Regions from separate parts of the Streptomonospora salina genome, predicted to be linked through region 1. Evidence: riboswitches for the same ligand, from Rfam matches in the RefSeq annotation. Region 1 holds a riboswitch; each other region holds the start of a gene.
The links. A riboswitch is a leader RNA that binds a small molecule or an ion and turns the genes downstream of it on or off. The one in region 1 is predicted to bind cobalamin.
Positions count from the first base shown of each region.

Region 1 (5,502 bases):
CTGGTGGGGCGGGTCCGGCCGGAGAGCGGGATCCTGCTGCAGGACCGCCTGGTGGAGCCGGACGAGCTCGGGGCCGGGGTCCGCCCCCAGCTCCGTCCGCAGCCGCACGCGCATGCGCTCGTAGCTCGCGAGGGCGTCGCTCTGGCGGCCGGACTGGTACAGGGCGCGGATGTGGGCGCCACGCAGCCGCTCCCGGAGCGGGTGCTGCTCCACCAGCGCGTCGAGTTCGCCGGCCAGTGGCCGGTACTCGCCCAGCTCCAGGCGCGCGTCGGCGAGGTCTTCCAGCGCCGTCGTCCGCTGTTCCTCCAGGCGGGCGATCTCGGTGCGGGCGAACTCCGCGTCGGCGAAGTCGGCGTAGGCCGGGCCGCGGAAGAGCTCCAGGGCGTCGGTGAGCAGGGCGGTCCGGGCGCGGGGGGCGCCGCTGTCGCGCGCTTGGGCGGTGATCCGCGCGAACCGTCCGGCGTCCACGTGCGAGCTCTCGACGCGCAGCAGGTAGCCGGGGGTGCGCCATTCAACCAGGGCCCGGCCGCCCGGTTCGGCGTCCTCCAGGGACCGCCTCAGCTGGGAGACCTTGGCCTGCAGCGCTCCCGCCGGGTTGGCCGGCGGCTCTTCGCCCCACAGGTCGGCGACCAGCCGGTCGGCCGATACGGGCCGGCCCGCGTGCGCGAGGAGGTCGGCCAGCAGGGTCCGCACTTTCACTCCGGGCACCTGGACGGCCGTGCCCTCGTCCGTCCAGACCGCGAGCGGCCCGAGCACCCCGAATCGCATACCGGACACGCTAGGCCATGGCGGCGGGGCAGCCGACCGTAAGCCGACGGGCAGCGTCCGGTAAGCGCGGGCGAGCACGGTGGGACCGCACCGCAACGACGAAAGGAACCGCTCCGATGAACACCCACGACGCCCGGATCGCGATCATCTACTACTCCTCCACCGGCAACATGCACCGCATCGCGGAGGCGTTCGCCGAAGGAGCCGCCGACGCGGGGGCCGAGGTGCGGCTGCGCCGGGTCGCGGAGCTGGCGCCGGCGGAGGCCGTGGACGCCAACCCGGCCTGGCGCGCCCATCTGGACGCCACCGCGCACGTTCCCGAAGCCGGCCACGCCGACCTCACCTGGGCGGACGGCTACGCGTTCGGCACGCCGACCCGCTTCGGCAACATGGCGTCCCAGCTGCGGCAGTTCCTGGACACGACCGCGTCGCTGTGGGAGGCCGGGGAACTCGCCGACAAGCCGGCCACCGGGTTCACGGGGTCCTACGAGCACCACGGCGGTCAGGAGTCCACCCTGCTCTCGCTGTACCACACGATGTACCACTGGGGTGCGCTGGTGCTGCCGACCGGCTACGTCGACTACGACGCCGTCCACGCAGCGGGCGGCAACCCCTACGGGGTCAGCCAGACCGAGGCGCTTGCGGCCGAGGACCCCGCCCACGCCAAGGCGGTGCTGGTGGCCGCCCGCTCCCAGGGCGGGCGGCTGGCCCGGGCGGCTGCGGCGCTGGCCGCCGCGCACGGCCGGTAGCCGCAGGCGGCCCCCGCGCCCGGGCCGCCGCAGCGGGGTGCCCCCGGGGCGCAGAGACCCGTGCGCCCCGCGGGCGTTTCGAGCGATCCGGTGACCGCCGTCACTCCTTCCGGTGATCCGACCGGTGTTGCCTTCGGGCGGTGGAGGGCTAGTCTGGACGTGCTGGTGGTTCGTCCTCCCGCGGAACACGCCTGAGACGGCGGTCCGGGGCGGACGAGGCAAGAGGGAACCCGGTGCGAGTCCGGGACTGCCCCGCAGCGGTGAGCGGGAACGAACGCCGCCCCCGGTTCCCAGGGACCGGGCAGCACTGGACCGAGGAGTCTGGGAAGCAGGCGGCCGGTAGGACGATCCGTCCGACGGACGGAAGGTGCCCGCGAGTCCGAAGACCTGCCACCCGCACGCGCACCTGCCGGTGCGCGTCGGTCCCGAGGTCTCGCGGGAGGACCTGGCGGACGATCGGCCCGCAGGGGCGTCGCACGCGCCGCTGCTCGCTGGTCGGCCTCTGGCCGCCGCAGCCCTCGGAGCCTGCCGTCGAGCTCGCGAGGAGAGAGCGTTGACCAGCATGATCGGATCGACTGTACTGGGCTATCCCCGGATCGGACCCGACCGGGAGCTCAAGCGTGCGCTGGAGAGTTACTGGTCGGGGCGCAGCAGCGAGGCGGAGCTGCGCGAGGAGGCGCGCCGGGTCCGCACGGACACGTGGCGCACGCTCGCCGACGCCGGACTGGACTCGGTACCGGGCAACACGTTCTCGTTCTACGACCAGGTGCTGGACACCGCGGTCACGTTCGGTGCGGTGCCCCCGCGCTTCAGCGGACTGGGGCTGGGCCCCCTGGACACCTACTTCGCCATGGCGCGCGGCGCGGACTCCGCGGTGCCGCTGGAGATGACGAAGTGGTTCGACACGAACTACCACTACCTGGTGCCGGAGATCGGGCCGGACACGCGGTTCCGGCTCGCCGACCGCACCCCCGTCGAGCAGTACCGGGAGGCGCTGGAACTGGGCGTGGCGACCCGTCCGGTGCTGGTGGGGCCGGTGACGTTCCTACTGCTGTCCAAGCCCGCCGAGCAGGCGCCGGAGGGATTCCGGCCGCTGGACCGGCTGGAGGACGTCCTGGACGCCTACGCCGAACTGCTGTCGGAGCTGCGCGACGCCGGTGTGGAGTGGATCCAGCTCGACGAGCCGGCGTTCGCGGCCGACCGCTCGGAATCGGAGCTGGACGCGCTGCGGGCGGCCTACCGCAGGCTCGGCGAGCTGCGGGAGCGCCCGCGCCTCATGGCGGCGGGCTACTTCGGCGATCTCGGTGAAGGGCTCGGCGTGCTCGCCTCTTCGCCCGTCGAGGCGCTGGGGCTGGACCTGGTCGCCGGCCGGTCCGCGCTGGAGAGGCCGGCGGCGCTGTACGGCCTGCGCGACAAGACGCTGGTCGCCGGGCTGGTCGACGGCCGCAACGTCTGGCGCACCGACCTCGATGCGGCCCTGACGACAGCGGCAACGCTGCTGGGCCTGGCCGGTGAGGTGGCGGTGGGCACGTCGTGCTCGCTTCTGCACGTGCCCTACGACGTCGAGGCCGAATCCGGGATCGATCCGCAGGTGAAGTCGTGGCTGGCTTTCGCCCGGCAGAAGGTGGACGAAGTCGTCACCCTGGGCCGGGCGCTGCGCGAGGGCCGCGACGCCGTCGCCGGAGAACTGGCCGCCGCTTCCGCAGCGGTCGCCGACCGGATGCGTGCGGAGGGTGTGCGCAACCACCGCGCGCAGGAGCGGGTGGCGTCGCTGCGGCCGGAGCACGCGCGCCGCACGGACTACGAGGCCCGGCGGCGGGCCCAGGAGGAGTCGCTGCGGCTGCCGCCGCTGCCGACGACGACGATCGGCTCCTTCCCGCAGACGGCCGGGGTCCGCGAGGCCCGCGCCGCGGCGCGCACGGGCGGCATCGACCGGGCGGCCTACATCCGGCGGATGCGGGAGGAGATCGCGGGCGTCGTCGAGCTGCAGGAGCGGCTGGGTCTGGACGTCCTGGTGCACGGCGAGCCCGAGCGCAACGACATGGTGCAGTACTTCTCCGAGCACATGGAGGGTTTCGCCGCCACCGACCAGGGGTGGGTGCAGTCCTACGGTTCCCGGTGCGTGCGCCCGCCGATCCTCTTCGGCGACGTCGCGCGGCCGGAGGCGATCACCGTGGAGTGGGCCGAATACGCCCAAAGCCTGACGGACAAGCCGGTCAAGGGTATGCTCACCGGCCCGGTGACCATTCTGGCGTGGTCGTTCGTGCGCGACGACCAGCCGCTGGCCGATACGGCCGCGCAGGTGGCGCTGGCGATCCGGGACGAGGCCGGTGATCTGGAGGCGGCCGGGATCCGCGTGGTTCAGGTCGACGAACCGGCGCTGCGGGAGCTGCTGCCCCTGCGCGCGGACCACCGCCGGCAGTACCTGGACTGGGCGGTGGAGGCGTTCCGGTTGGCGACTTCCGGGGTCGCCGACTCCACGCAGATCCACACCCACCTGTGCTACTCCGAGTTCGGCGACGTGATCGACGCGATCGTCGCTTTGGACGCCGACGTGACCAGTATCGAGGCGGCGCGCTCCCGTATGGAGGTGCTCGACGACCTGAACGCGGTCGGCTTCGCCCGCGGGGTGGGGCCCGGCGTCTACGACATCCATTCGCCGCGGGTTCCCGAGGCCGAGGAGGTCGCCGATCTCCTGCGCGCCGCGCTGAAGGCCGTTCCTGCGCAGCGGCTGTGGGTCAATCCCGACTGCGGGCTCAAGACCCGCGGCTACGCCGAGGTCGAGTCGGCTCTGCACAGCATGGTCGGCGCGGCGGCAGCGGTGCGCCGCTCCCTGCGCTGATCTGAGCCGCGGGCGGTGCCGACGGAGAGTCGAGACTCCGGCGCCGCCCGCGGCGGCGCCCCCTCCCGGTGCGCCGCATCCGCCGGCGTCCCGGAGCCGGATCGCGCGGCCTCCCGCGCCGGCCCGTGGCGCGGGTGCGGCGGCCGTGCCCGTCAGCCGCCTCCGGAGGTGCGGGTCTGCGCCGGATCGCCGGAGGGGCGGGACGGTGCCGGGGACTCGCCGGGCGGGTCCTGCTCGGGTGCGGCGTCCGGTGCGATGGTCCCGGCCGTGTTGAGTTCGGTTGCGGCCTGGCGGCTCAGGCCGAAGAAGTAGGTCAGCGCGAAGCCGGCGATATAGCCCACCACCAGGCCCAGGCCGTAGACCGCGACCGCGGCGCCGATGCCTTGGCTGCCCTGCACCAGGGGGAACAGGGTCCATCCGGAGGGGCCGATCGCCGTCGACCCGGCACTGACCCCGAGCTGGTTGGCCAGGCCGAGGAAGCCGCCGGCCACCGCGCCGCCGGCGCAGGCGGTCACGAACGGCCGGCCCAACGGCAGCGTCACCCCGTAGATCAGCGGCTCCCCCACCCCGAGCAGGCCCGCGGGCAGTGCCGAGCGGATGGTGGCGCGGATGCCCGCGTTGTTCTTGAGCCGCAGGTACAGCGCGAAGGCGGCGCCCACCTGGCCCGCGCCGGCCATCGCCAGCACCGGAAGCAGCACGGTGAATCCGTCGACGCCGATCAGGGTGGTGTGGATGGGGATGAGGGCCTGGTGCAGCCCCAGCATCACCAGCGGCAGGAACGTCCCGCCCAGCAGGAATCCGGCCGGCGCTCCCGCGTAGCCCAGCAGCCAGTTCGCCGCCACACCGATGGCCGCGGAGACCTCTCCGGCCACCGGCATCAGCCCGTAAACGGTGACCAGGCCCGATACCAGGACGGCGACGGTGGGTGTGACGAGGATGTCCAGGTTCTCGGGCACCCACCGGCGTGTCCGGCGTTCGACGCAGGCGCACAGCACCGCTGCGCCCAGGGCGCCCAGCACACCGCCCTGCCCGGGTTCGAGGTCGACGCCGAACGCCTGGACGTCGGCCACCCCGGCGAAGGGGATGATGGCGGCGACGGCGCCGCCCAGCACCGGAGTGCCGCCGAACTCCTTGGCGGCGTTC
Region 1 is NZ_JACHLY010000001.1:348,889-354,390, forward strand. It holds gene HNR25_RS01640 (AfsR/SARP family transcriptional regulator) at 1-768, opposite strand, end outside; gene wrbA (NAD(P)H:quinone oxidoreductase) at 885-1,517, shown strand; cobalamin riboswitch at 1,741-1,906, shown strand; gene metE (5-methyltetrahydropteroyltriglutamate--homocysteine S-methyltransferase) at 2,080-4,359, shown strand; gene HNR25_RS01655 (PTS transporter subunit EIIC) at 4,512-5,502, opposite strand, start outside.

Region 2 (5,502 bases), 4.6 Mb from region 1:
TGCGCCCGGCGCGGTGGCGGGCGCCCAGTCCCCGCACCCGCAGCAGGGGCGCAGAGCCGTTCGCCGACCGCCGCGCGGCCGCGGGCGGGCCGGCACCGCCCACAGGCCGGGGCAGGCGGCCGGCGCCGCTGCGCCGCCGCTCGCCTCCCAGGCGCACGACGGTGTCGGCCAGCGCGTCCACCGCCGCGCGGTCGTGGCTGAGCAGCAGCACGGCCAACCCGGTTTCGGCGAGGCCGCGCACCGTGCCGATGACGCTGAGTTTCGTCGCCGCGTCCAGTCCGGTGGTGGGTTCGTCCAATACGAGCAGGCGCGGGCGGCACACGAGTGTCTGGGCGAGCGCGACGCGCTGCCGCTGTCCGCCGGAGAAGCGGTGCGGGAACCGGCGGAGGGTGTCGGTGTCGGCCGGCAGGGCGGCCGTGCGCAGCGCCTCCAGGGACGCGGACCGCAGAGCGGCGGCACGCGCGCGGCCCCGGCCGCCGGGCGGATCGTGGATCGCGGCCAGTTCCCGCAGGACCGAACCCACGCGCCGGGCCGGGTTCAGCGCGGCGGCCGAGTCCTGCGGCAGGTAGGCGACGGTGCCGCCGCGCAGCCGCTCCAGGTCCCGCTCGGATGCGCGGTACCCGCCGTCGACCACGTCCACGCCGTCGACCCGGATCCGGCCCGAGACGGCGGCCGCACGCGGCCACTCCCCCAGCAGCGCACGCGCGGTGGTGGTCTTGCCGCTGCCGGAGGGCCCCACCAGGGCGGTCACCGCGCCGGCGGCGGCGGTCAACGAGGCGCCCTCCACGAGCGGCCGCCCGTCCACGCACACCCTCAGGCCCTGCGCTTCGGCGACCGGTTCGGACCGGTCCATGTCCACTCCCTTCTCGGTCCCGGCTGCGTCCGGGCGCGGATCGCGCGGTCCCACAGCAGGTTCAGCCCCACGGTGAAAGAGACGAGCATCGCCACCGGCGCCAGCGGGGCGAGCGGCTGCACGGTCAGGCCCGTGCGGTTGTGCGCGACGGCCACGGCCCAGTCCGGTGCCGTGGGCCCGGGGCCGAGGCCGAGGAAGTTGGCCGATGCGACCAGCGCGATCGCAGCGGTGATCCGGGTGCCCGTGTCGGCGGCGACGGGACGCAGAACGCGCCTGCCGACGTAGCCGAAGTAGAGGCGGGCGCGGCTCTCCCCCTGCAGCCGCATGGCCTGGAACACCGGTGCGCTCACCGCGTCCAGCGCCGCCGCCCGGACCAGGCGCGCCACGCCCGGCGCGTTGGTGACGGCGACCACGGCGGCGATCACTGCGGCCTGCGACGACCACCACACCGCGACGACGCTGATCATCAGGAGCGAGGGCACGCCCATCACGACGTCGAGCGGGCGCAGCAGCGCCGCGTCCGCCCAGCCGCGGCGGGCGGCGGCCGCCGCGAGGCCGATCGCGCCGCCGACGGCGTAGGCGAGCGCGACCGCGGCCAGCGACACGGCCAGGACCGAGCGGCCGCCCAGCAGCAGCTGGGTGAGCACGTCGCGGCCCAGCCGGTCGGTTCCGAGCGGGTAGCCGCCGCCGGGCGCGGCGAACGGCGGCCCCGGATCGGCCGCGACCAGCGGTGCCAGCAGCGGTCCGGCCAGCCCGGTCGCAGCGGGTACCAGGACCATGGCGAGGGGGAGCGCCGCGCGCCGCCGCATCACCGGCGCACCTGCTCGATCCGCGGCACGAGCCGCCGGGAGACCAGCTCGGCCGCCTGGTTGAGGGCGATCGTCACCGCGCCGAGAACGAAGACGTACCCCTGGACCACGGGAACGTCGCGCATGGCGACCGCGTCGACGACTCCCCCCGCGACTCCGGGGACCGCGAACACGACCTCCACGACCAGCACTCCCGAGAACAGGTTGTCTCCGACGCGCGCCAGCTCCTCGGATGCGGGGGCGAGGGCGTTGGGAGCGACATGGCGCAGCAGCAGCCGGCGGCGCCCCACACCGAGGCGGCGGGCGTGGGCGGCGTATTCGCTGCGCATGGCATCGGCGGTGCCCGCGCGCACCTGGCGGACGAGCAGCGCCGCGACCCGGCACAGCAGGACCGCGACGGGCAGCACCAGCAGTAGCGGGTCGGTGAGCAGCCGCCAGCCGTCGGCGCCCATCGCGGTGGCGGGAAGCAGGCGCACCTGCAGGGACAGCCCCAGGACCAGCAGCATCGCCAGCGCGAAGTCGGGGATGGAGTACAGCACAAGGGTGGCCGTGGTCACGGCCCGGTCCAGGCGGCCGCCCTCCCCGGCCCCGGCGGCCAGGCCGAGGGCCGCGGCCAGGGGCACCAGCAGCGCCACCGTCGCGGCGGCCAGGATGAGGGTGGGCGGCAGGGATCGGGCCACCAGGTCGGTGACCGGCCGGCCCGAGATCAGCGAGGTTCCGAGGTCGCCGGTGAGCAGGTCCTGCCACCACTGGAGGAACCGGATCGTCGGCGGCTCGTCCAGGCCCATCCGGGCGCGGATCTCCGCCGCCTGCTGCGGGGTGTAGTCCTCGCCGAGGACCGCCTCGGCTGCGTCGCCGGGCAGCGCCTCGGTCGCGGTGAACACCAGCACCGACAGGGCGAGCAGCTGCGCGGCGGCCACGCCGAGGCGGCCGAGGGCGGCCCGTGCCGTCACTCCAACCAGACCCGGTCGAACCTCGCCCAGTCGGCGGTGTTGGGCGGCGCGTCCCGCTCGACACCGCGCAGGGACGCGGCGGTGGCGTTGATCCACTCGGTGTAGCCCCACACGATCAGGCCGCCGTCGTCGTGGAGCTCCTGCTGGAGCTCGTGGTAGCGGCGGGTGCGCTCCTGCTCGTCGGCGGTGGCCTGGGCCCGGGCGAACGCTTCGTCGAACCCCGCGCGCTTCCAGCCGGTGACGTTCTGGGGTGCGTCGCTGACCATGCGCAGCGCGAGGTGGTTGGGGATGGGCATCGACCCGGACCGGTAGGAGGCGAACACGCCCTGGTCCAGGATGTCGCTGAAGTAGGTGTCCTGGTTGCCCACGCGCACGTCGACGGTGGCCCCGGCCTCGGCGGCCTGTTCGGCGAAGAGGGTGGCGGCGTCGACGAAGCCGGGCGCGGCCTCGGAGGTGTCGAGCGCGACCTCCAGGTCCTGGGCGCCGGCCTCGCGCAGCAGGCGGCGCGCCCGGTCCAGGTCGCGTCCGCGCTGGGGCAGGTCGTCGTCGAAGTACCGGTATCCGCTGCCGAAGACGTCGTTGCCGACCCGCGCGGTTCCGGCGGAGACGACATCCACCAAGCGCTCGCGGTCCACCAGCAGCCGGAACGCCTTGCGTACCCGCGGGTCGTCGAACGGCGCCCGGTCGGTCTTCATCGCCATGGCGGCCATCCCGCTGTTGGGGGTGCGCACCACGGTGACATCGGGGTTGTCCTCGTTCGAGCGGGCGAAGGTGGCCGACATGTCGTGGATGTACTCGCCTTGCCCGCCGAGCAGGGCGTTGCCGCGCGCTTCGGACTCGGCGGAGAGGATCTCCAGTTCCCCGATGCGCGCCCCGCCGTCCCAGTGGTCGCCGAACCGCTCCGCGCGCATCGACCGGCCGGCCTCGAAGGAGGCGAGAGTGAACGCTCCCGACCCCACTGCGTCGGTGGCGGGGTCGCGGTCGTCGAAGTCGGCCGGGACGATGTGCATGCCGGTACCGGCGAGAAGCGCGGGCAGCTCGTAGGTGGGCGAGGTCAGCCGCAGCTCGACCGTGCGCTCCTCCACCGCTCGGGAGTTGCCCAGGTCGACCCGGGCCAGCAGGGTGCGGCCGTTGCGCGGGGTGTCGGCGGGGGCCGTGATGCGCGCGTAGCTGGCCAGCACGTCGTCGGCGGTCACCGTGCGGCCGTCGTGGAATCGGGCGGCGCGCAGCCGGAACCGCCACCGGGCGCCGCCCTCGTCGACCGTCCAGTCCTCGGCGAGCTGGCCGCGCGGCGACATGTCGGCGTTGAACTGGGTCAGCTTCTCGTACAGCGCCTTGTGCCGGGCCTGGTCGATGAACAGCGGCTGGACGTGCGGATCCATCGACTCGTTGGCGCCTCCGCCCGCGAAGAGCGCGCGGACCCGGCCGCCGCTTCGGGGCCGTTCCGGGGCCGGATCACCGGAGCATCCGCCGAGCAGGACCGCGCCGGCGCCGAGCGCTCCCAGGCCCAGCGCCGCCCGGCGTGTCGTTTCTATCGGCATGAGGGCGCCACCTCCGGTACGCCGCAGGGTGTGTGCGCGCAAGCGGGGGCGGTGCGGGCGCGGTGGCCGCGCACCGCCGGACATGCTGCTGGCAGGATCACGTCGCCTTTCCTCGGGCGGTCGGGGCCCGCCGTCGGCAGGCGGGCGCGGGAATACGACCGGGGCGGTATCAGCGCAGGCGGAGGGGCGCCGACCGCGCGGCGACGCGTCGGCGACCGTGGTGTCCGTGCATGGGCGATGCCCGTCCTCCCTGGGGTGATCCGCCCCGGCTCGTGAGGCACGACGACGTGAGTCTCCTGGCTCGCGGGTCTGCGCCGGGACCCCGGCCTTCCCGCCCCGCACGGGGCAGTGGCCGTCTTGCAGGGCCGGCTCGCCGCTCACAGTGGCGGTACCGCGCCGGATTCGCACCGGCCTTCCTCGGTTCGCCGTCGTGATCGTTCGACCGCAATCCTGACATATCCCGGTCGCGCATCCGATGCGTCCCCGCGCCGGCGGGCGCGGGGCCCGGCGGCAGCGACGGTCCCGCCAACAGTCTCCGCACGGGATCCGCCCGAAAGCGCCGAAAACAGCCCTGCGGCCCGCGGTTCCATCGGGATGTTCCGTTTACCCGGGAACGATCACGGCTAGGAATCGGACATGATCGGACAGTCACCGGACCCGGTCCTCATCCGGAACGTGCGCATCTTCGACGGCGTCGACCAGGAACTGCGCCACGGCCACGTCCTCCTCAAGGACCGCAGGATCGCCAGGGTGTTCCTCGCCCCGGAGGAACCGCCCGCGGGGATCGAGGCCGCGGTCGTCGACGGCACCCGGACCGACGGCACCTCGCGAGTGCTGATGCCGGGGCTGATCGACGCCCACGCCCACGTCATGCTGGCCGGGAGCACGCAGGAGCAGCTCCTGCTGGGCGGCGCCGGGCTTGCCTATTACAACGGACTGGCCGAGGCCCGGGCCATGCTCATGCGCGGCTTCACCACCGTCCGCGACATGTCCGGCGACACGGTCGACCTCAAGCGGGTGCTGGATTCCGGAGCCTTCCCCGGGCCCCGCATCTACCCCTGCCAGGCGGGCATCTCCCAGACCTCCGGCCACGCCGACTTCGGCACCGCCTACGAGCCTCCGACCGCCCTGGGCGGGATGCCCTCGCGCGCCGAGGAGCTGGGCATGTCCCGCATCGCCGACGGACGCGACCGCGTCCTGGCCGCGGTGCGCGAGCAGCTCAAGAAGGGCGCCAGCCAGATCAAGGTCATGGCGGGAGGCGGGGTGGCCTCCGCCTACGACCCCGTGGACGTGTGCCAGTACACCCCGGACGAGCTCCGTGCCGCCGTCGAGGCCGCCGACGACTG
Region 2 is NZ_JACHLY010000001.1:4,929,210-4,934,711, reverse strand. It holds gene HNR25_RS22280 (ABC transporter ATP-binding protein) at 1-853, opposite strand, end outside; gene HNR25_RS22275 (ABC transporter permease subunit) at 814-1,662, opposite strand; gene HNR25_RS22270 (ABC transporter permease) at 1,662-2,615, opposite strand; gene HNR25_RS22265 (ABC transporter substrate-binding protein) at 2,612-4,156, opposite strand; cobalamin riboswitch at 4,426-4,619, opposite strand; gene HNR25_RS22260 (metal-dependent hydrolase family protein) at 4,793-5,502, shown strand, end outside.
Region 2: it holds a riboswitch for cobalamin, as region 1 does, so the genes downstream of both, HNR25_RS22265 (ABC transporter substrate-binding protein) here and metE (5-methyltetrahydropteroyltriglutamate--homocysteine S-methyltransferase) in region 1, are expected to answer to the same signal.

Region 3 (5,502 bases), 4.0 Mb from region 1:
CCCGCCAGCACGACCCGCTTGCGCTGGCCGTAGGAGAGCAGGTGGGTGGGCTGGTCGGCCAGATCGGTGATCTCCAGCGCCTCCAGCGCCCAGGCCACCCGTTCGCGTGCGGCGTCGGCGGCCAGGCCCAGGTTCATCGGCCCGAACGACACGTCCTGGCTGACGCTGGCGGAGAACAGCTGGTCGTCGGGGTCCTGGAAGACCAGCTGCACCCGGCGCCGCAGTTCGTTGAGGGCACGGCGTCCCCGCCGCACGCGTTCGCCGTCGACGTGGATCTCGCCCGTTTCGGGGGTGAGGCTGCCGGACAGCAGCCGCAGCAGCGTCGTCTTGCCGCCCCCGTTGGGGCCGAGCACCCCCACGACTGAGCCCTGGGCGATGCGCACGTCCAATGCGGTGAAGACCGGCGCTGTGTCGGGATAGCGGAACGCGAGCCCGTGCCCGGACAGGGCGGCGGGCGGGGCGGCGGTGGCGCCCCCGGGGTCGGTGGTCACAGCGGGGCTCCAAGCGAAAAGTAGCTCGCCGTCGCCGCCGCAACCAGTACTGCGGGCAGTGCGGCGGCGGCCAGGGCGGACGGTCGCAGGGGCAGCTCTTCCACCAGCACGGTCAGTTCGCCGGTGTAGCCGCGGCATTCCAGGCCGCGCTGCATGCGCTGCGCCCGGTCGAACGAGCGGACGAACAGTGCCGCACCCAGCGAGCCGACCGAGCGGATCCACGCGCGCCGACCGGCGTAGCCGAGCCGCCCGGCCTGGGCGGTCTGGATGCGGCGGGCGCTGTCCAGGGTGACGAACAGCATCCGGTAGATCAGTGCGATCACCTCGACCAGCGCGCTGGGCAGGCCGATGCGTGTCAGCCGCGGCAGCAGGTCGGCCAGCGGGGTGGTGAAGGCGAACAGGAGCTGGCAGCACACCGCCGCCGCGGCCCGCCCGGTGACCTCGGCCGCCCGCGCCGCTCCGGCGGGGTCCAGTGCCACCGCCCCCTGCGGGCCGCCGACCGTGACCAGCAGCGCCAGCGACCCGGTGAGGATGAACAGCAGCGGGACCCAGGCAGCGCGAGCGAAGGCGCGCGGCGGCACCCGTGCCGGTCCGAACCCCGCGGCCAGGGCGACAACGGCGACCATCGGAGCCGCGGGCCATGTGGGCAGCGCCAAGGCGCAGACCAGCAGACCGCCGAAGAAGACGCCCTTGGCGGCGGGGTGGACCCGCCGCCAAGGGCTGGTATAGGCGGCGGCGTCGATCGCCAGCACGCGGCTACCGTTCGGCCGGGCCGGTCTCCGCTTCGGCGGAGCCGGCCGCCTTCGGGCTCCCGGATCCGGACGCTCCGGCCGGGGCCGTGCCGAGCTTGTTGCGGGTGCGGACGACCCCGAAGAAGTAGCCGATGAATCCCGCGCCGATGGCGGCCTGGAGGGCGAAGAGACCGGATTCGATCTCACCGGAGGGCGGCTCGTACAGGGGGGAGAACCACGGCTCGTAGTCGGGATCGGTCTCGGTCGCCATCTCCGGGGCCTGAGCGTCGACGCCCCCGAAGGGTTCGTCGAGGTGGCTGCCGGATCCGATGATCAGGGGAAGCACGGCGATCAGCGCGGCCGCGGCGATCAGCAGCCAGGTGGTCGTGGTCTTGGGACGCATGTTTCAGCCCGCCTTCTCTTCGCTCACGTCGGTGGTCTGCCCATCGGAGGCCGGGGCCGCGGCGGCCGGGCTCCGCAGTACGCCCAGGCGGCGCAGCTGCTCGGGGGTGACCGTGGTCAGCAGCCGCATGATGACGACGGTGACCAGGCCCTCCACCACGGCGAGCGGGATCTGGGTGATCGAGAAGAGGCCGGCGAAGGCGGTGAAGGAGCCGAGGAAGCCGGACTGGGGGTCGGGAAACGCGAGGGCGAGCTGAACGCTGGTGACGGTGTAGGTGGCCATGCTGCCCAGCGCGGCGGCGCTGAACACCGCCATGTCCAGCGAGGTCTGCGCGCCGAAGCGCGCCGTGGCCGAGCGCACGAGCTTGAACGCCGTGTAGGCCACCCAGGGGCCCACCACGGCCATGGAGAAGACGTTGGCGCCGAGCGTGGTCAGACCGCCGTGTGCCAGCAGCAGGGCTTGGAACAGCAGGGTGATCGTTCCCAGTGCGGCCATGACCGGCGGGCGGAACAGGACCGCGCCTAAGCCGGTGCCCGTGGGGTGGGAGCAGCTGCCGGTGACCGAGGGGATCTTCAGCGCCGACAGCACGAAGCTGAACGCTCCGGCGGCGCCGATCAGCAGCTTGGCGTCGGGATCGGCGCGTACGGCGCGGGTGAGCGATCGGACACCGTGCGCGACGAACGGGGCCGCGACGGCGGTCCAGGCAGCTGCGTGCTGCCAGGGCAGAAATCCTTCAGCGATATGCATGTCGGGGGACCCAACTTCCAGCACCTCGTGGACGGTCGTCACGCCGTGGCCGGTCTCCTGGCTGACGGGTCGACGCCCTTTGCCGGCCTTCCCAGGGACGGCGTCGCCGCTGCCCCCAGTGGCCTACCGACGGCCGCGCCTGCGGCAGTTCGGGGCATCGGGCTTCCCGCTCACAGTGGCGAGGGCCGCGCCGGTTTCGAACCGGACTTCCCGAACACCACGGCATAAAAGAACGTACGGTGCTGACGGAGGTTTCGCAATACCGGCGGGTTCGGCGCCCTGACCGGGGAAGCTTCCCGAGAACCCCGTGTACGCTGGGCCGGCGCCGCGTCCGGAGGCCGCCGCGCCCGCCGCGGTGGCACTGGTCTCAGAGCCGGCGCCCGATCTGGAGGAGGCGTCTTGGTCGACCCCGCCGAGGTTCCGGCGCCGGTGGCTGTGACATCGTCGTGCACGGCCTGCGGCGCCTGTCTGCTGACCTGTCCGGAGCACGCGCTGCGGCCGCAGGGCGGGACTCTGGTGGTGCTGGGCGACACGTGCACGGGCTGCCTGGAGTGCGTGGAAGTGTGCCCGGCCGACGCGATCGCCGTGCTGGCGCGCTGACCGCGCCGACCGACACCAGCCGAGGGAGGAACGACTGTGGACCGGCGGGTGCACCCCATCGAAGCGGAATCGTTCGCCATCCTGCGCTCCCGGATCGACGTGGGCGGGATGGCGCCGCTGAGCCGCGCCGTGGCCGAGCGCATCATCCACTCCAGCGCCGACCTGGACTATGCGAGCGACCTGGTGATCGACGACACCGCCGTCGACGAGGCCGCTCAGCGCCTGGAGGAGGGCGCGCCGGTGGTGGCCGACGTCGGCATGGTCGCCGCGGGCATCACCGCCCGAGAATGCGTGTGCCACATCACCGACCCCCGTGCCGAGCGGCTCGCCCGCACCACCGGAATCACCCGCTCGGCCGCGGCGGTGCGCAGCGCCTACGCCGAGGTCGGCCCCGGCGCCGTGTGGGTGGTGGGCTGCGCCCCCACCGCACTGACCGAGATCATCGCCCGCCAGGTCGAGCCCGCGCTGGTCATCGGCCTTCCGGTGGGCTTCGTCGGTGCTGCCGAATCCAAGCAGGAGCTGCGCGAAAGCGGGCTTCCGCAAGTGAGCAACGTCTCGGAGAAGGGCGGGTCGGCGGTCGCCGCTGCGGCGCTGAACGCTCTGCTGTACGGTCCCGTACCCGAGTGAGCGGGTCCCCGCCCCGCGGCGGCCGCGCACCGCAGGGGCGCCGGGCACCCGCGCACCGGGCGGACGCCCCGCCGACGGACAGGAGAGGAGGAGCCGGCCACCGCTGACCTGGCGGCGGCGACCCGCGCGTGCGCGCGCCGGGGCCGCCTCCACCGCGCCGGGGCACCGTCCCCGCCCCGAGCTTTCCCGCACGCGGCCGCCGCCGCGGCCCGTCCCCCCACCCGAGAAGTCGGACCGTGCTGCCTGAACGCCGGTCCGAAACGCCCCATTTACCGGTTAGGAATCGGATGCAACCGCCTTTGCTGCTGGTCGGACACGGAACCCGCGACGACAAGGGCGTGGCGGACTTCGAGGCGTTCGTCGAGCGCCTGGGCCGCCGCCTGCCCGACCGCGAGGTCGCCGGGGGCTTCATCGAGCTCTCGCCGCCCCCGCTCACCGACGCCGTCGGCGACCTGTACGCCAAGGGCCACCGCAGCATGGTGGCCCTGCCGCTGATGCTGGTGGCCGCCGGCCACGCCAAGGGCGACATCCCCGGTGCCCTGGCCCGTGAGAAGGAGCGCCACTCCGCTTTCGACTACACCTACGGCCGCCCGCTCGGCCCCCACCCCACGGTGCTGCGGCTGCTGGCCGAACGGCTGGGGGAGGTCCTCGACGGCGACGCGGGCGCAGCCGCCGGCGAGCGCCCGCGCACCGCGGTGCTGCTGGTGGGCCGCGGCTCGACCGACCCCGACGCCAACGCCGAGGTCTGCAAGGTGGCGCGGCTGCTGCAGGAGGGCCACGCGGCCGAGCACGGCGCCGACTTCGTCGAGCCCGCTTTCATCTCGCTGGCCTGGCCCAGCGTCCCCGAAGGGCTGGAGCGCATCCGGCGGCTGGGCGCGGAGCGGATCGTCGTGCTGCCCTACTTCCTGTTCTCCGGCATCCTGCCCGACCGCGTCGCCGACCAGACCCTGGAGTTCGCGGGCGAGCACCCGGAACTCGACGTCCGCTGCGGTCCGGTCATCGGCGACTGCGACGAGCTGGCCGACGTCATCGCCGAGCGCTACGACGAGGCCCGCGCCGGCGACATCCGCATGAACTGCGACACCTGCGTCTACCGCATCGCCATGCCCGGGTTCGAGGACAAGGTCGGCGCCGCCCAGACACCCCACCACCATCCCGACGACCCCGCGCACGGCCACGGACACGGCCACGGACACGGCCATGGCCACTGAGACGCCCGACCGCACCGCCGTCGGGGCGGGCGGACCGGATCTGCGCCACCACGGCGACGCCGAGACCGGTTCCGGCCTGCTCGACTTCGCCGTCAACGTGCGCGCGGACACACCGCCGCCGTGGCTGGCCGAGCGCATCGCGGCCTCGCTCGGCGACGTCGCCGCCTACCCCGACCCGGGTCCGGCGCGCGAGGCGGTGGCCCGCCGCCACGGCCGCGACCCGTCCGAGGTGCTGCTGACCGCGGGGGCCGCCGAAGCGTTCGTGCTTCTGGCGCGGGTGCTGCGGCCCCGCCGCGCCGTGGTGGTCCACCCCCAGTTCACCGAGCCCGAGGCGGCGCTGCGCGCGGCCGATCACCCGGTCGAGCGGGTGGTGCTGGAAGGGCCGCGATTCGAACTGGACCCGGCGGCGGTGCCGGCCGAGGCCGACCTCGTCATGGTGGGCAACCCCACCAATCCCACGTCGGTTCTGCACCCCGCAGCGGTTCTGGAGCGCCTGGCCCGGCCGGGCCGCGTCCTGGTGGTCGACGAAGCGTTCGCCGACTGCGTCCCCGGCGAGGCGGAGTCGCTGGCCGGCCGGGGCGACCTGCCCGGGCTGGTGGTGCTGCGCAGCCTCACCAAGACCTGGGGACTGGCCGGACTGCGCGCCGGCTACGCGCTCGCCGACGCCGCAACGGCCGACGCGCTGGCGCGGG
Region 3 is NZ_JACHLY010000001.1:4,398,101-4,403,602, forward strand. It holds gene HNR25_RS19915 (energy-coupling factor ABC transporter ATP-binding protein) at 1-491, opposite strand, end outside; gene cbiQ (cobalt ECF transporter T component CbiQ) at 488-1,243, opposite strand; gene HNR25_RS19925 (energy-coupling factor ABC transporter substrate-binding protein) at 1,248-1,625, opposite strand; gene HNR25_RS19930 (energy-coupling factor ABC transporter permease) at 1,629-2,414, opposite strand; cobalamin riboswitch at 2,403-2,609, opposite strand; gene HNR25_RS19935 (4Fe-4S binding protein) at 2,802-2,972, shown strand; gene HNR25_RS19940 (precorrin-8X methylmutase) at 3,009-3,599, shown strand; gene HNR25_RS19945 (sirohydrochlorin chelatase) at 3,887-4,810, shown strand; gene cobC (Rv2231c family histidinol phosphate aminotransferase CobC) at 4,800-5,502, shown strand, end outside.
Region 3: it holds a riboswitch for cobalamin, as region 1 does, so the genes downstream of both, HNR25_RS19930 (energy-coupling factor ABC transporter permease) here and metE (5-methyltetrahydropteroyltriglutamate--homocysteine S-methyltransferase) in region 1, are expected to answer to the same signal.